3 regions of the Kluyvera sp. NPDC087067 genome follow, and region 1 is predicted to be linked to each of the others. Evidence: predicted binding sites of a transcription regulator. Region 1 holds the regulator's gene; each other region holds the start of a gene.
The links. Region 1 encodes sigma-54, which starts transcription at its own class of promoters, with help from an activator protein. Its sites were predicted from a motif close to GTTGGCACANNTTTCGCTNT; they were not measured.
Positions count from the first base shown of each region.

Region 1 (5,905 bases):
CGTGAATCAGTAAAATGTGTGAACCGTAGCGTCTAAATCAGGAATATTAATCGGCGTCAGAGGGTTAGCGTGAGGAAGAAGGCTTTGTGGGGAGTCGCGGGACTTAAGCGTCTGGTTTGGCGTGTGTTACTGCTGCTGGCGCTGTTCTGGGGTGGCGGAATTGCGCTGTTCAGCATTCTGCCGGTTCCATTCTCCGCGGTGATGATGGAACGTCAAATCAGCGCCTGGCTTGGCGGAAACTTTGGCTACGTCGCCCATTCTGATTGGGTCAGTATGGATGAGATCTCGCCGTGGATGGGGCTTGCGGTGATTGCCGCAGAAGACCAGAAATTCCCGGAGCACTGGGGATTTGACGTTTCTGCGATTGAAAAAGCGCTGGCGCATAACGAACGCAATGAAAGCCGTATTCGCGGTGCGTCGACGCTATCGCAGCAGACGGCGAAAAACCTGTTTCTGTGGGATGGACGCAGTTGGGTGCGCAAAGGGCTGGAGGCGGGGTTGACGCTCGGCATCGAGACCGTATGGAGCAAGAAGCGTATTCTGACGGTGTATCTCAATATCGCTGAGTTTGGCGACGGGGTTTTTGGCGTTGAAGCGGCGTCACAGCGCTATTTCCATAAGCCTGCCAGCAAATTGACGATCTCGGAAGCCGCGCTGTTAGCGGCGGTGCTGCCGAATCCGATTCGCTTTAAGGCAAACGCGCCAACGGGCTACGTGCACAGTCGTCAGGCGTGGATTATGCGCCAGATGCGTCAGTTGGGCGGGGAAGGGTTTATGCGCGAGAATAAGCTCTATTAGCAATATCTTGTAGGCCTGATAAGGCAAAGCCGCCATCAGGCGTTGCGCCATTGCCGGATGGCGGCTTCGCCTTATCCGGCCTACACCGTTCTGGTCGCCCGGGGCGTGACTAGTCTTCGTCGAACCCAGCGTTAAATAGCGCAATCACCGCCGCCAGCGCTTCCACTTCCTGCGGGCCGGTGGCTTCCACCTCAATCTGACGACCCTTAGCAGAGTCCAGCATCAGCAGCGCAATCACACTATTGGCTTCTGCTACCGTGCCTTCATCGTTGCGCAGCAGCACTTCCGCATCAAAATCCTGCATCAACTCAAACAGCTTCATTGCCGGGCGCGCGTGCATACCCAGCTTATTGGTGATTTCAACGGTCTGCTTTACGGTCATGATTTACGTTTTTCCAGCGTCCGATGACGAGATTGCACGTTCTTGCCGCGTGAACGGAAGTAGTCAGCCAACTGTTCGGCAACGTACACTGAACGGTGCTTACCGCCGGTACAACCAATGGCGACCGTCAGGTAGCTACGGTTGTTGGTTTCCAGCATAGGTAACCATAGCTCAAGATAGCTGCGGGTCTGGTAAATAAAGTTGTGAACTTCTGTGTGCCGGTCGAGGAATGCGGCGACTGGCTTATCAAGGCCGGTCATCGGTCGCAGTTTCGGATCCCAGTGCGGGTTTGGCAGGAAGCGCACGTCAAAAACGTAGTCGGCATCGATAGGAATACCGTGCTTGAAGCCGAAGGATTCGAACACCATCGTTAGCTCGCGCTCACGTTTACCCAACAGGCGGGTACGCAGCATCTCGGCAAGCTCGTGAACGGACATTTCGGAAGTGTCGACGATAAGGTCAGCGCGGGAACGCAGCGGTTCCAGCAGATTGCTCTCCTCATCGATGGCGCTTTCCAGTGACAGATTTTTGCTGGAGAGAGGATGAAGGCGACGCGTATCGCTGTAGCGACGAATCAGGGTATTGCGGTCAGCATCGAGGAACAGCAATTGAGGGGAGAAGTTATCCGGCAGGCTTTCCATTGCCCGTTCAAAAATCTCCGGCGTCTCCGGCATGTTACGCACGTCAATGCTGACAGCCGCCGAGATTTCGCGGTCGGCAAGCGTCTTAGCCAGCTCCGGCAGCAACACCACCGGCAGGTTATCAACGCAGTAAAACCCCATATCTTCCAGCGCACGCAGGGCAACAGATTTTCCCGAGCCAGAGCGGCCGCTGACGATCATCAGTACCATGTACCGTTTCTCCTCAGTACGATGTGATGTCCATTACGCATCATCGTGAGTTTCTGTATCGGTGATGATTTGATACAGCTCTTCGTCGCTCTGCGCAGAACGCAGACGACGGCAAATGGTTTTATCCGCCAGACGTTTCGCCACCAAAGAGAGCGTATGCAGGTGGGTTTTGGTCTGATCTGCTGGCACCAGAAGCGCAAACAGTAAATCAACAGGCTGATTGTCGATGGCATCGAAGGCAATCGGTGTTTCCAGCTGCACGAAAACGCCTACCGCGCGCGTCGTATCCTCTTCCAGTTTACCGTGCGGAATCGCGATGCCGTTGCCAATGCCGGTACTGCCCATTTTTTCACGGGTCAGAATGGCTTCAAACACCACCTGCGGAGGCAGGCTTAGCTGTTTGGCCGCCAGCTCGCTGATGATTTCCAGCGCACGTTTTTTACTCTGACAGTGCACAGCACTGCGGGTACATTCCTGGTTAAGGACATTGCTCAGTTGTAGAGCTGAATCAGTATTTGTCATAATTTCACCTAAGCACCGCCCGGTATACGGAGCATATCGGGCGGCTGCTCGGACAATCAATGTTGTTTTAGTTTATCTTTATGCTTGTTTAACTGTCTCGACAGTTTGTCGATCAAGCCATCGATGGCGGCGTACATATCTTTGCCTTCCGCGCTAGCGTGAAGCTCGCCGCCGTTAACGTGCAACGTTGCATCCGAGATGTGCGTCAATTTCTCCACTTTTAACACAATGTAGACCTGATTGATCCTCTCGAAATACTGCTCGAGCTTCACGAATTTGGTATTAACAAATTCGCGCATCGCCTCGGTAATTTCGACGTTGTGTCCAGTGATGTTGAGCTGCATAGTGTCTTCCTTATCAGTAGAGTCAGACCAGCTGTTTACGCTGATTTGACGGCGGGATGGATAAAGACTCTCGGTACTTTGCAACGGTACGCCGCGCCACCATGATACCCTGATCGGAGAGTAGGGTGGTCAGTTTACTGTCGCTCAGTGGTTTTGCGGGATTTTCCGCTGCAATTAACTTCTTCACCAATGCACGAATGGCCGTGGACGAGGCTTCGCCGCCGCCCTCAGTACTGACGTGGCTGGAGAAGAAATACTTAAGCTCAAAAATGCCCCTTGGGCTATGCAAATACTTCTGCGTGGTGACACGCGAAATGGTGGACTCGTGCATTTCGACGGTCTGGGCGATATCGGCCAGCACCATCGGTTTCATGTGTTCTTCGCCAAGATCGAAAAAGGCCTGCTGCTGCTCAACAATGCAGCGGCTCACGCGCAAAAGCGTGTCATTACGGCTCTCAAGGCTTTTAATCAGCCACTTCGCATCCTGTAAATTGCTGCGGATGAACTGGCTATCGGCATCATTACGGACGTTATTGCACATGCCCGCGTAGTGCTGGTTTATCTGCAAGCGCGGAATGCTGTCGGAATTAAGCTCAACCATCCAGCGACCGTTCACTTTGCGCACCAGCACATCAGGGATCACATACTCCGGCTCACCGGTCTGGATCGACTGCCCCGGACGAGGATCGAGTGACTGAATCAGATCGACCGCTTCTTTGAGCACATCTTCTTTTAAGCGCGTAACGCGCATAAGTGAACGGAAGTCGTGGTTGGCGAGAAGATCGAGATGATCGCTGATGATTAATCGGGCTTCGGTAATACGCGGGGTATCCGGTGCGAATTGGGAGAGTTGGATCAGCAGACAGTCGCGCAGATCTTTGGCGGCAACGCCAACCGGATCGAAACGCTGGATTCGCTTTAAGACGGCTTCGACTTCATCGAGACCGATTTCATCATCGCCAATGCCTTCATGGATATCTTCTACCGTGACGGTGAGATAACCGGTGTCGTCCACCGCGTCGACAATGGAAGTGGCAATGGCTCTATCGGTATCGGTAAACGGCGTCAATTCTACCTGCCACATCAGATAATCCTGCAGTGACTGGGTGGTTTCGCCCTGGTAAACCGGCAGCTCGTCGTCCTGGTAATCGACACCGGTGCCTGATGGCGTTCCGGCGGTGTAGATTTCGTCCCAGCTGGCGTCAAGCGGCAGCTCCTCGGGCATATCTGGCTTTTCCAGCGCATCAACGCTGTCTAACGTTTCGGTATCAACGGGTTCCTGAGTGTCTACTTCCTCGTGAAGATCGGTTTGCTCAAGCAGGGGGTTACTCTCCAGCGCCTGCTGGAGTTCCTGCTGAAGTTCCAGCGTCGACAACTGCAACAGACGAATTGCCTGCTGCAACTGCGGCGTCATGGCAAGCTGTTGGCTGAGCCTTAATTGCAAACCTTGCTTCATGTTCAGAACGAATCTCTCCCACTAACGTCGTTATCCATACCCTATCAGAGTCTGAAGTCTTCCCCAAGATACACGCGTTTAACATGTTCGTCTTGTAGGATCTCCTGAGGGGTACCGTGGGCAATCAGATGCCCCTGGCTGACGATATAGGCACGTTCGCAGACGGCTAACGTTTCACGCACGTTGTGGTCAGTAATCAGTACGCCAAGGCCGCTGTCACGCAGATGTTCAATAATGCGTTTAATGTCGATAACGGAGATGGGGTCAACGCCAGCAAACGGTTCATCCAGCAGGATAAACTTCGGGTTTGCCGCGAGCGCACGGGCGATTTCCACTCGTCGACGTTCACCACCGGAAAGCGCCTGACCCAGGCTGTCACGCAGGTGTTCGATGTGGAACTCTTCCATCAGTTCTTTTGCGCGGTCTTCGCGCTGCTCTTTAGTCAGATCGTCACGGATCTGCAGCACCGCCATCAGGTTGTCATAGACGCTCAGACGACGGAAGATAGACGCTTCCTGCGGCAGATAGCCAATCCCGCGTCGGGCACGGGCATGCAGCGGCAGCAGGCTGATATCTTCGTCATCAATGATGATATTGCCCGCATCACGCGAGACGATCCCAACCACCATGTAGAAAGTGGTGGTTTTACCTGCACCGTTTGGCCCAAGCAGACCGACAATCTCACCGGAATTTACGGTCAGACTGACATCTTCCACCACGCGACGGCCTTTATAAGCCTTCGCCAGATTTTTTGCAGTTAATGTCGCCATAACGAATTAGTTACTCTTCTTCTGGGCCGGGGCCTGATCTTTGGATTTGTCCTGCAGCTGCGACGGAACCAGAACGGTAGTGACGCGTTTGCCTTTGTCGCTAAACGCTTGCATTTTCTGTTCTTTGACCAGATAGGTGATCTTGTCGCCTTTGATATTACTATCAAGCTGCTCAAGGTAGGCGTTGCCGGTCAGCACCACGAAATCATTCTGCAATTCATAATGCATTTTTGAGGCATGACCTTTCACCGGCTTGCCGTTGTCCTGCATCTGATAGAAGGTCGCTGGATTACCGTAACCGTCGATCACTTCTTTGCCTTTTTGATCCGCAGGACGGGTCACAACCACTTTATCGGCGTTGATTTTGATCGTGCCCTGGGTGACCACAACGTTGCCGGTAAAGGTAACCACGTTGCCCTGCATATCCAGCGACTGCTGATCGGATTCGATATGAATCGGCTGATCGGTATCCCCGGTGAGCGCCATGGCTGGCAGGCTGGCCGCCAGCAATGTGCCGGCGAGCGCAAGCTTAAGGCTGAGTTTGTTTTTTCTGAATTTCATAAGAGGTTCTAACCTTTTCAATCAACTCGGCGTTTTTGCTGCGTAAATTGCCGCGCATTTTCAGGCCGCTGGAATTAAATGTTGTTCCGTATAACGTCACCAGATCGTCAGAGGCAACATCCTGAGTAATCAGGTTTACCTGGGCGTTATCCGTCGTAATCTTACGCAGTTGTGCATCTTCTGTCAGCGCGTTGATTTCAACGTGCCCGTAGAGGTACAGC
Region 1 is NZ_JBIUZS010000002.1:678,163-684,067, reverse strand. It holds gene mtgA (monofunctional biosynthetic peptidoglycan transglycosylase) at 85-798, shown strand; gene npr (PTS phosphocarrier protein NPr) at 908-1,180, opposite strand; gene rapZ (RNase adapter RapZ) at 1,177-2,031, opposite strand; gene ptsN (PTS IIA-like nitrogen regulatory protein PtsN) at 2,065-2,553, opposite strand; gene hpf (ribosome hibernation promoting factor) at 2,610-2,897, opposite strand; gene rpoN (RNA polymerase factor sigma-54) at 2,920-4,353, opposite strand; gene lptB (LPS export ABC transporter ATP-binding protein) at 4,398-5,123, opposite strand; gene lptA (lipopolysaccharide ABC transporter substrate-binding protein LptA) at 5,130-5,684, opposite strand; gene lptC (LPS export ABC transporter periplasmic protein LptC) at 5,653-5,905, opposite strand, start outside.

Region 2 (5,905 bases), on a different contig from region 1:
GCTATGGAAAGGCTATCGAAGAGAGCAAAATCCCGGATGTCATTTTAATCGATGGCGGGAAAGGGCAGTTGGGGCAGGCGAAGGCGGTGTTTGCTGAGCTTGATGTACCGTGGGATAAGCATCATCCCCTATTATTGGGTGTAGCAAAGGGCACCGATCGCAAAGCGGGGCTGGAGACGCTGTTCTTCGAGCCGGAAGGTGAAGGCTTCAACCTGCCGCCAGATTCGCCAGCGTTGCATGTGATTCAGCATATTCGCGACGAATCGCACGATCACGCTATTTCAGGGCACCGCAAAAAACGGGCGAAAGTCAAAAGCACCAGTACGCTAGAGACCATTGAAGGCATTGGGCCAAAGCGGCGTCAGATGCTGCTCAAGTACATGGGCGGACTGCAAGGTTTGCAGCAGGCGACCATCGATGATATTGCTAAAGTACCCGGAATATCACAGGGTTTAGCAGAAAAGATCTTCTACTCGTTGAAACATTAGGGGCTCTGTAGCAACATAGGGCTAATATTTACTAACAACAGATAGTTACCACGCCATGCAATATAATATCCCTACATTGCTTACGCTGTTCCGCGTCATCCTGATTCCGTTTTTCGTATTGGCGTTCTACCTTCCCGTTGTCTGGGCGCCGTTTGCCTGCGCGCTGATTTTCTTTATTGCCGCTGTTACCGACTGGTTTGACGGTTATCTGGCCCGTCGCTGGAACCAGAGCACCCGTTTCGGGGCGTTCCTTGATCCGGTCGCCGATAAGGTCATGGTCGCTATCGCCATGGTTCTGGTGGCTGAGCATTATCACACCTGGTGGGTGACGCTGCCTGCCGCCACGATGATCGCACGTGAGATCATTATCTCCGCTCTGCGTGAGTGGATGGCGGAACTGGGTAAACGCAGCAGCGTTGCGGTGTCATGGATTGGCAAAGTAAAAACGACCGCGCAAATGACCGCGCTGGTGTGGATGCTGTGGCGCCCTAACATGTGGGTCGAGTGGGCCGGTATCGCTCTGTTCCTCGTGGCTGCGGTATTAACACTGTGGTCAATGCTGCAATATTTGAATGCGGCACGCGGCGATTTGCTTCAAGAGTGATCGTTTCGGCGTTATTTTCAGCAAACGATACAAAGTTGCGAAAAATACCGTTGACTCACCGCGTGAGATAAGTAGAATGCAACGCATCGAACGGCAGCACTGATTGCCAGACGATAGCAAAATCAAGTGGTTATCAAATCAACTTGATAATGCGGGAATAGCTCAGTTGGTAGAGCACGACCTTGCCAAGGTCGGGGTCGCGAGTTCGAGTCTCGTTTCCCGCTCCAAATTAAAACATCGGCAGTTGCGGGTGTTAAAGATTTAAAGGCGCGTTAGCAAAGCGGTTATGTAGCGGATTGCAAATCCGTCTAGTCCGGTTCGACTCCGGAACGCGCCTCCAATTTTCCCTGAGCCCGGATGGTGGAATCGGTAGACACAAGGGATTTAAAATCCCTCGGCCATAGGCTGTACGAGTTCAAGTCTCGTTCCGGGTACCATGGGAAATATACAGAATAATCAAAGCAATAAGCAGTGTCGTGAAACCACCTACGGGTGGTTTTTTTGTGCCTGAAGGAAATTGCCCTTTCCGAAGATGATTTCCTCTGAACACCGCTAAACTAGAAATTTCATCAAGAACGCCCCGAAGGGCGTTATCTCACGTTAAATCCTTCATAAACTCGTTACGAAACTCGGTGATAGGATCTTTTTTCCGTGCCCACGCCGGGTGGAAATGCCGCCAGTGTGCATCGCTGGCGGTGGCCAGCATCTCATAATCTCCCCGCGTGTCGCCCCAGGCGCGAATATGATACTGGCTGAGCGGGCCATAGACCTCTTCCAGCCGTTTGATTTTCTGAATACAGCGGCAGTTATGGCCGATAATGCGTCCGGTTAAAACGCCATCTTTGCTTTCAAGCTGGGTGCCAATTAATTTTACCCCCAGTCGTTGAGCAAACGGCGCCAGTACCAGCATCGGTGAGGCGGAGCACAGGGTGACTTCCGCAGCCGTTGAGATTTCCGCTGCTACCGCCACAAGCCCAGCCGGGCGCATCAGCTTGTTCCAGTATTTTTGGCAGTAAGCTTCCGCGCGGTCCTGGAGCCATTTTTCTTCAGTACCGGCGAGGAAGGTAGTGATTAACACTTCCTTTAACTCGTCACGGGTTAATTTGCGGCGAAAGCACTGTAGCGAGGGAATGGCGAGCCGCAACATTTTTTGGCTAAACCGGCGGCGGCCAAACGCAAATCTCAAAAAAGGAATAAAGCTATCGTGGCGGGTTAATGTGCCGTCGAAATCAAAAACAGAAAGGATCTTTTTTTCCTGGTCAATGCCCGTCATTGCATGTTTCTCGCAAGCTTCATTAAAAACGTACTTTAACATTAGTGCGGGGATGACGGTATCTTTGAAAGCCCTGCGTCCTGTTCCCTTGCACTCATTTATCTCTTCGATGCACCATACGCTACCATCGCCGCCATTGTTTATCGTAAAAATGCACAAAGCGTGACTATTGCATTATTTATGTACTTTATTGTTAATCAGATGTGATCCCCTCCGTAAATTCATCTCAACGGGCCGGAAGCCTTAAAACGGCGCTCTATACTCAAAAATGTTGAATATCTGAGCAGTGTTGCAAAAAGTTGGCAACCATTTTGCTTGATGATTTGACCTGAAAAGCGTAAGGAAACCTCGCCGTTATCAGCAGGATATTGTCAGGATGTCGTTTGTTTGGTGAACGAGCCAGTCGTTCGGCTTCACACCGCTTTACACTTCATCCTTCAAGTTGCTTCGGTGTTGGCTGCGCTCGCTCACCCCAGTCACGTACTGATGTACGCTGCCGGGATTAGCTCCCTTGCCGCCTTGATCCAACTCGAATGACATTGTGTATATGCATAAACCTCTTTGCTAAGGTAGATAATAATGTCACTGAAATTAATTAGAAGTCCGCTTTCTCTTGTGTTGGCAGGTTGTCTGGTGACGGCGTTTTCCGCCCAGGCTGATATCGTTATTGGGGTTGCCGGGCCTTTTACCGGGCCAAACGCAACCTATGGCGATCAGTACTGGCATGGGGCGACTCAGGCTGCTGAAGATATTAACGCCGCGGGGGGAATTAACGGCGAAAAAATCAAACTTGTGCAGGGCGACGATGCCTGTGAACCAAAACAGGCCGTGTCGGTGGCTAACCGGCTGGTCGATCAGGATAAAGTTCAGGCCGTTGTCGGTCACTTCTGCTCCTCCTCCACGATGCCCGCGTCAGAGGTCTATAACGACGCCGGAGTCCTCGCCATTACCCCTGGTTCCACTAACCCGCTGATTACCGAGCGCGGCATGAACGACATGTTCCGTATGTGCGGTCGTGATGACCAGCAGGGTGGCGTCGCCAGTGATTTCATCATCGATAAGCTAAAAGCTAAGCGGGTGGTGATTATTCACGATAAAGACACTTACGGGCAGGGATTAGCTGATGCCACGCGTGCGGCGCTCGCCAAGCGCGGGGTAAAAGATGTGATGTATGAAGGGCTGTCGCGCGGTGAGAAAGACTTCAACGCGCTGGTGACCAAAATTGGTGCACAGAAACCGGATGTGGTGTTCTTTGGCGGCTGCCACCCCGAAGCGGGCCCGCTGGTGCGTCAAATGCGTGAGCAGGGCGTCCAGGCTAAATTCTTCTCCGGCGACTGTATTGTGAACGAAGAAATGGTCACCGCAGCCGGAGGCCCACAATATACCAACGGCATTTATATGACTTTCGGCAAAGATCCGCGTCTTATTGCCGATGGTAAAGCCGTCATCGAGAAATTCCGCAGCAACAAGTTTGAGCCGGAAGGCTACACCCTCTACTCCTACGCCTCAATTCAGGCCATTGCCGCGGCGTTTAAAGCCACGGGCGGTACCGACTCGGCCAAAGCCAGCGCCTGGCTGAAAGCCAATCCGGTTGAAACCGTCATGGGCAAAAAAGCCTGGGACAGCAAAGGCGACCTGAAGGTGTCCGACTACGTTGTTTATCAGTGGGATGACAAAGGCAAATACAAAGAAGTTGAGTAATGCTCAGCGCCGGTGTGGTGACGCACCGGCGCTAAATAAAATAGCCTGTAACAAGAGCGCGCGATGATGGAAACATTCTTTCTGCAACAGCTCGTCAATGGTTTGACGCTGGGTTCGGTCTACGGATTGATAGCCATTGGCTACACCATGGTGTACGGCATTATTGGCATGATTAACTTCGCCCACGGTGAAGTGTATATGATTTCCGCTTATCTCTGTGCCATTGGTCTGGCGCTACTGTCCTTTTTTGGCCTGCACTCGTTTCCGCTGCTGATTCTCGGCACGCTGGTCTTTACCATCGTGGTGACCGGCGTTTACGGTTGGACGATTGAGCGCATCGCCTACAAGCCGCTACGCAACTCGACGCGACTGGCACCGCTTATCTCCGCCATCGGCATGTCATTAATTCTGCAAAACTACGCGCAAATCAGTCAGGGGCCTCGCCAGCAGGGGGTACCGACGATGCTGGACGGCGTCCTGCGTCTGCATATTGGCGAAGGGTTTGTGCAAATTACCTATACCAAAATCTTTATCCTGCTGGCCTCGCTTGCCGGGATGCTATTGCTGACCTGGATAATTGGTCACACGCGCCTGGGGCGGATGTGCCGCGCGGTGCAGCAGGATCGAAAAATGGCGTCCATTCTGGGCATCAACACCGACCGGGTTATCTCGCTGGTGTTTATGATTGGTGCGGCGATGGCCGGTCTGGCGGGCGTATTGATCACCATGAACTACGGGACTTTTGATTTCTACGCCGGTTTTATTATCGGCATCAAGGCTTTTACCGCTGCCGTGCTCGGCGGGATAGGCTCGCTGCCGGGGGCCATGCTCGGCGGATTGCTGCTGGGAATTGCGGAAGCGCAGTTCTCAGGGCTTGTGAACTCCGACTATAAAGACGTGTTCTCTTTTGGTCTGCTGGTGGTGATCCTGATTTTTCGTCCTCAGGGGCTGCTGGGCCGCCCGATTGTCGCCAAAGTGTAGGAGCTGAACATGACACAGCAAACGGCTTCACACGATGGTTTTTCACTCAAACGCTGCATTCTCGACACCGTCTTCTCAGGCCTGGTGGCGCTTATTCTTTTTGGGCCAATAGTCGGCGTCGTGCTGGATGGCTACAGCTTCAACTTCGAGGGACAGCGCCTGGTATGGATTATTGCCGCGGTAATGGTGGGGCGGTTTATCCTGAGCGCCTTTCTGATGACCTCGGCGGGGCGGCGCATTGCCGCCCGTTTTGAAGGCGATAGCGCTGGGGTATACGTGCGTCCTGTGGGCTATAAAAGCCGGATGCGATGGATAATCCCGCTGGTGCTGGCTTTGGCTATCTGTTTCCCGTTTGTGGCGACCAAATATGTGCTTACGGTAGCGATTCTCGGGCTTATCTATGTGTTGTTGGGGCTTGGGCTCAATATTGTGGTTGGCCTCGCCGGGTTACTGGATCTGGGGTATGTCGCTTTCTATGCCATTGGGGCCTACGGTCTGGCGTTAGGTTATCAATATCTGGGATTAGGTTTCTGGTCGATGCTACCGCTGGCGGCACTGATGGCCGCCGCCGCAGGGGCGCTACTCGGTTTCCCTGTATTGCGAATGCATGGCGATTATCTGGCGATTGTGACGCTTGGATTCGGTGAGATTATCCGCCTGGTGCTCAATAACTGGCTGAGCTTCACCGGCGGCCCGAACGGAATCTCCGCACCCCCGCCAACCTTCTTTGGCCTTGAGTTTGGCCGACGCGCCAAAGATGGCGGCGTGCCGTTCCATGAATTTTTCCATCTGACCTATAACCCCAACCTGAAGTTTATCTTTATCTACGCTGTACTGGTGGTGGTCGTATTGACGGTG
Region 2 is NZ_JBIUZS010000003.1:389,062-394,966, forward strand. It holds gene uvrC (excinuclease ABC subunit UvrC) at 1-488, shown strand, start outside; gene pgsA (CDP-diacylglycerol--glycerol-3-phosphate 3-phosphatidyltransferase) at 544-1,092, shown strand; tRNA gene ACIPDS_RS10590 (tRNA-Gly) at 1,244-1,319, shown strand; tRNA gene ACIPDS_RS10595 (tRNA-Cys) at 1,359-1,432, shown strand; tRNA gene ACIPDS_RS10600 (tRNA-Leu) at 1,444-1,529, shown strand; gene ACIPDS_RS10605 (HAD family hydrolase) at 1,688-2,365, opposite strand; gene ACIPDS_RS10610 (branched-chain amino acid ABC transporter substrate-binding protein) at 2,945-4,066, shown strand; gene ACIPDS_RS10615 (branched-chain amino acid ABC transporter permease LivH) at 4,133-5,047, shown strand; gene livM (high-affinity branched-chain amino acid ABC transporter permease LivM) at 5,057-5,905, shown strand, end outside.
Region 2: ACIPDS_RS10610 (branched-chain amino acid ABC transporter substrate-binding protein) is a predicted target of sigma-54. The motif match lies at 2,664-2,683, and genes of this name have one in related genera.

Region 3 (5,905 bases), on a different contig from region 1:
CCACGACATTCCTTTGCGCCAGCTTCAGCTGGATGCCTGGCGTAGCCGTCTGGCGGTCGTCAGCCAGACGGCTTTCCTGTTCTCGGATACGGTCGCTAATAATATCGCGTTGGGCAATCCGGGGGCGACACAAGAGGAAATCGAGCGTGCGGCGCGGCTGGCCTGCGTTCATGACGATATTCTGCGTTTGCCTCAGGGTTATGACACCGAAGTGGGCGAGCGGGGCGTGATGCTCTCCGGCGGGCAAAAACAGCGTATCTCTATCGCGCGTGCGCTGCTGCTAGATGCCGAAATTTTGATTCTTGACGATGCGCTATCGGCGGTTGATGGCCGCACTGAACACCAGATATTGCATAACCTGCGCCAGTGGGGCGAGGGGCGTACGCTGATTATCAGCGCTCACCGGCTTTCGGCGCTGACCGATGCCAGTGAAATTATTGTGATGCAGCACGGGCATATCGCGCAACGCGGTCAGCATGACCAGTTGGCGCATCAACCGGGCTGGTATCGCGACATGCACCGCTATCAGCAGCTTGAAGCCGCGCTTAATGATGTGCCGGAAGATGAAAAAACGGAGGTTGCGGATGCGTAGTTTCGGGCAACTGTGGCCGACGTTGAAACGCCTGTTGGCATACGGCTCGCCGTGGCGCAAACCACTGACGATTGCCGTGGTGATGTTATGGGTGGCCGCCGCCGCAGAGGTTAGCGGGCCGCTTCTGATAAGCTACTTTATCGACAATCTGGTGGCGAAAGATCTTTTACCGTGGGGCACCGTTGCGGGGCTGGCGGCCGCCTATATCGGTTTACAATTGCTGGCGGCGGGCCTGCACTATAGTCAATCGCTGCTTTTTAACCGCGCGGCAGTCGGCGTTGTGCAACAGTTACGAATTGATGTCATGGATGCCGCGCTTCGCCAGCCGTTAAGCGAATTTGACACCCAGCCGGTAGGTCAGCTGATTTCCCGCGTCACCAACGATACTGAAGTCATTCGCGACCTGTACGTGACCGTGGTGGCGACGGTGCTTCGCAGTGCGGCGCTGATTGGCGCTATGCTGGTGGCGATGTTTAGCCTCGACTGGCGCATGGCGCTGGTGGCGATGGCTATCTTCCCGGCGGTCCTGACGGTGATGATCATCTATCAGCGGTACAGCACGCCTATCGTGCGCCGCGTTCGCGCTTATCTTGCGGACATTAACGATGGCTTTAACGAAGTCATCAACGGCATGAGCGTTATCCAGCAGTTCCGGCAGCAGGTGCGTTTTGGCGAGCGTATTGGCGAGGTCAGCCGCTCACATTACATGGCGCGTATGCAAACCCTGCGGCTCGACGGTTTCCTCCTGCGTCCATTGTTAAGCCTGTTTTCCACGCTGGTGCTTTGCGGTCTGCTGATGTTGTTTGGGTTTAGTGCACAAGGCTCAATTCAGGTCGGCGTACTGTATGCCTTTATCAGCTATCTTGGCCGACTCAATGAGCCGCTCATTGAGCTGACCACGCAGCAATCCATGCTGCAACAGGCTGTGGTGGCGGGCGAGCGCGTGTTCGAACTGATGGACAGGCCGCGCCAGCAGTATGGCGAGGACACGACTCCGCTGGAGAATGGCGACATTGATATCGATAACGTGTCGTTTGCCTATCGTGACGACAAAATGGTGCTGCAAAATATCTCATTGTCGATCCCGGCGCGCAGTTTTGTGGCGCTGGTAGGGCATACCGGCAGCGGGAAAAGTACGCTGGCGAGCCTGCTGATGGGCTACTATCCGCCGAATTCCGGTGAAATTCGCCTCGGCGGTCGGCCGTTGCAAAGCCTAAGCCACGCCGTATTACGGGAAGGTATCGCCGTGGTGCAACAAGACCCGGTGGTGCTGGCGGACTCATTCTTTGCTAACGTCACCCTGGGGCGTGATATCAGTGAAGCGCAGGTTTGGCAGGTTCTCGAAACGGTGCAGCTGGCGGAGCTGGCGCGCGCGATGAGCGACGGTATTTATACCCATCTGGGCGAGCAAGGGAATAACCTTTCAGTGGGGCAAAAGCAGCTACTGGCGCTGGCGCGGGTGCTGGTTGATACGCCGCAGGTGCTGATTCTCGATGAAGCAACGGCCAATATCGACTCGGGTACCGAGCAGGCTATTCAGCATGCGCTGGCCGCCGTGCGCCAGCACACGACGCTGGTGGTGATTGCGCACCGCTTATCGACCATTGTGGATGCGGACACCATCATGGTGCTTCATCGTGGGCACGCCGTCGAGCAGGGTTCACACCAGCAACTGCTTGAAGAAAAAGGGCGATACTGGCAAATGTATCAGCTTCAGCTGGCGGGAGAAGAACTGGCCGCCAGCGCTCAGGACGAAGCATTAACCTCTTGATGCACCAGCGTCAGGCATTTTTCTAACAGAATGCTTTTGTGAAACGCATCATGCACCCGCATGGTGCGTTTTTGTTTTTACGACTTTCTAAAGGATTGCCAACCTCCCTGATTTCCACGCTCAGCCTGATGATTTTCATTTCTGGCACGTCCCTTGCTTTATCTCTTTCGTGTTCACGGCCATTACCGAATTCTGACTGGAGGGGATCTATGAAGCTGGTTACCGTGGTAATCAAACCATTCAAACTCGAAGACGTTCGCGAAGCGCTGTCTTCCATTGGCATTCAGGGCTTAACGGTGACGGAAGTGAAAGGCTTCGGTCGCCAGAAAGGCCATGCCGAGCTGTACCGCGGTGCGGAATACAGCGTCAATTTCCTGCCGAAAGTAAAGATTGATGTGGCTATCGCCGACGATCAGCTCGATGAAGTGGTCGATGTTGTCAGCAAAGCCGCTTATACCGGAAAAATTGGTGACGGTAAGATTTTTGTCGCCGAACTGCAGCGCGTCATCCGTATTCGTACCGGCGAAGCCGACGAAGCCGCGCTGTAATTCCCAGCCAGCACAGTGATAGGGATAAAGATGATGAAAAAAATAATCGTGAAAACGGGGTTGAGCGCATTGGCACTGTTGCCGGGTCTGGCCATGGCGGCGCCTGCTACCATCGATAAAGCCGATAACGCTTTTATGATGATTTGTACCGCGCTGGTGTTGTTTATGACCATCCCCGGCATTGCCCTGTTTTACGGTGGACTTATCCGCGGTAAAAACGTGCTCTCTATGCTGACGCAGGTCGCGGTGACTTTCGCGCTGGTCTGCGTACTGTGGGTGATTTATGGCTACTCTTTAGCTTTTGGCACCGGCGGCAGCTTCTTTGGCAGCTTCGACTGGGTGATGCTGAAAAATATTAAAATTACTGACCCCATGGGCACCTTCTATCAGTATATCCACGTTGCGTTCCAGGGTTCCTTCGCCTGTATTACCGTCGGGCTGATTGTGGGCGCGCTGGCGGAACGTATTCGCTTCTCTGCGGTGCTGATTTTCGTGGTCATTTGGCTGACGCTTTCCTACGTGCCGATTGCGCATATGGTCTGGGGCGGCGGTCTGTTGGGAAGTCACGGCGCGCTTGATTTTGCGGGTGGCACGGTGGTGCACATCAACGCCGCGGTGGCGGGGCTGGTGGGGGCTTATCTGATTGGCAAGCGCGTGGGCTTTGGCAAAGAAGCCTTCAAGCCGCACAACCTGCCGATGGTATTTATCGGCACCGCGATCCTCTATTTCGGCTGGTTTGGCTTCAACGCCGGTTCGGCAAGCGCGGCCAACGAAATTGCCGGTCTGGCTTTTGTCAACACCGTTGTGGCGACCGCTGCGGCGATTCTCGGCTGGGTGTTTGGTGAGTGGGCGCTGCGTGGTAAACCTTCACTGCTGGGCGCGTGTTCCGGGGCGATTGCAGGCCTTGTGGCTATCACACCAGCATGTGGTTTTATCGGGGTGGGTGGCGCACTGATTCTGGGGATTGTTGCCGGGCTGGCCGGGCTGTGGGGCGTCACTTCCTTGAAGCGCGTACTGCGCGTAGATGATCCTTGCGATGTGTTCGGGGTACACGGCGTTTGCGGAATTATTGGCTGTATCCTGACCGGTATTTTCGCTTCAACATCGCTTGGCGGTGTGGGGTATGCCGAAGGCGTCACCATGGGGCATCAGGTTCTCGTGCAGCTGGAGAGCATTGGCATCACCATCGTCTGGTCGGGTGTTGTCGCCTTTATTGGCTACAAAGTTGCTGATTTGACGGTGGGTCTGCGCGTTTCGGAAGAGCAGGAACGTGAAGGTCTCGACGTGAACAGCCACGGCGAAAATGCCTATAACGCATAAATCCTGTCGATAATTGAATATCTGCAATGGTAGCCCGGACGAGGTGCGTGAGCACCGACTCCGGGGAATTCCCGGCGGCGCTGCGCCTGGACGGGCTACCAGCGGATTACCCTCGGTTACGCATCACCCCTTCCTGTACCGTTGAAGCAACAAGTACCCCGTCCTCGGTATAAAACTCACCGCGAACAAAGCCTCTGGCGCTTGAAGCCGACGTACTTTCCACGCTATACAGCAGCCAATTATTTAAATTAAACGGGCGATGGAACCACATCGAATGATCGATGGTGGCAACCTGCATGCCCGGCTCAAGGAAGCCGACGCCGTGCGGTTGCAACGCGACCGGCAGGAAGTTGAAATCAGAGGCGTAGCCCAGCAGATACTGATGAATATGCAAATCGTCCGGCACAGCGCCATTGGCCCGCATCCATACCTGACGGCGCGGTTCGGCGGTGTGACCTTTTAATGGGTTGTGGAATTTCACCGGGCGGATCTCAATCGGCTTATCGCACAAAAACTTCTCAGCGACCTGCGGCGGCAACAGATGCGACAGAGAGCGGGCGATATCCGTCTCTGAAGGCAGCCCCTCCGGCGATGGTGCCTCTGGCATGTTTTTCTGGTGCTCGTAACCCGGTTCAGGGGCCTGGAATGATGCCGTCATATAGAAAATCGGTTTGCCGTTTTGGATGGCAGCCACGCGGCGGGCGCTGAAGCTATTTCCGTCGCGCAGCACTTCCACGTCGTAAATGATTGGCTTCTGGCTGTCCCCAGGGCGCAGGAAATAGCTGTGAAACGAGTGAACTAAGCGGTCTGCAGGAACGGTCTCTTTGGCGGCATACAGTGCCTGGCCGACAACCTGTCCGCCAAAGACCTGACGCAGACCCAGATCTTCGCTTTGCCCGCGAAACAGGCCTTCTTCAATTCTTTCCAGATTCATTAATGTCAGCAGATTTGATAGCGCCTGGCTCATTAGTACCCTCTATAATTTTACTGTCATACGGCAGGTGTATCTCTCCATTATAACGTAATTTACTCAGTGGTCCGATGGGTTCAATTATCTGAATAATCGGCCGTTTACAGGCATAAATGTAAATTATGTGCCACACTTGAGCGGTTAAGTTTGTTAAGGCGTTGTCACTCAATTGAGAAAATGGCCTTAATTCGAGTGAGCGAAAAGGAGAATGCTAATGAAACTTGTGCCGATCTTAAGCGGTTTGGCGGTTGCACTTGCCCTCGCGGGCTGTTCGCAGACGCACCAGCAAAATCATACCCCAGAAGCCGTTCAGGCCATTGCGGGCCCGAGCGTCACCGGTAACGTATTGATCCGTCAGAAAGTGGCATTGCCACCGAATGCGGTATTAACGGTAACCCTGTCCGATGCCTCGCTTGCCGACGCACCGTCAAAAGTACTGGCGCAGAAAGTGTTCCGTACCGATGGGAAGCAGGCACCATTTAGCTTTGTGCTGCCATTTAACCCAGCGGATATCCAGCCAAATGCGCGTATCCTGCTGAGCGCAGCCGTCACGGTTGATGGTAAGCTGCTGTTTATCACTGACACCATTCAGGAAGTGATTAACCATAACGGAACCAAAGCTGATTTGATTCTGGTTCCAGTGCAGCAAACGGCGGTTCCAGTACCGGATACCTCCGCGGCTCCGGTTAAAGATACTGCCCCGG
Region 3 is NZ_JBIUZS010000004.1:199,271-205,175, forward strand. It holds gene ACIPDS_RS12525 (SmdA family multidrug ABC transporter permease/ATP-binding protein) at 1-592, shown strand, start outside; gene ACIPDS_RS12530 (SmdB family multidrug efflux ABC transporter permease/ATP-binding protein) at 585-2,363, shown strand; gene glnK (P-II family nitrogen regulator) at 2,573-2,911, shown strand; gene amtB (ammonium transporter AmtB) at 2,945-4,231, shown strand; gene tesB (acyl-CoA thioesterase II) at 4,338-5,198, opposite strand; gene ACIPDS_RS12550 (YbaY family lipoprotein) at 5,416-5,905, shown strand, end outside.
Region 3: glnK (P-II family nitrogen regulator) is a predicted target of sigma-54. The motif match lies at 2,504-2,523, and genes of this name have one in related genera.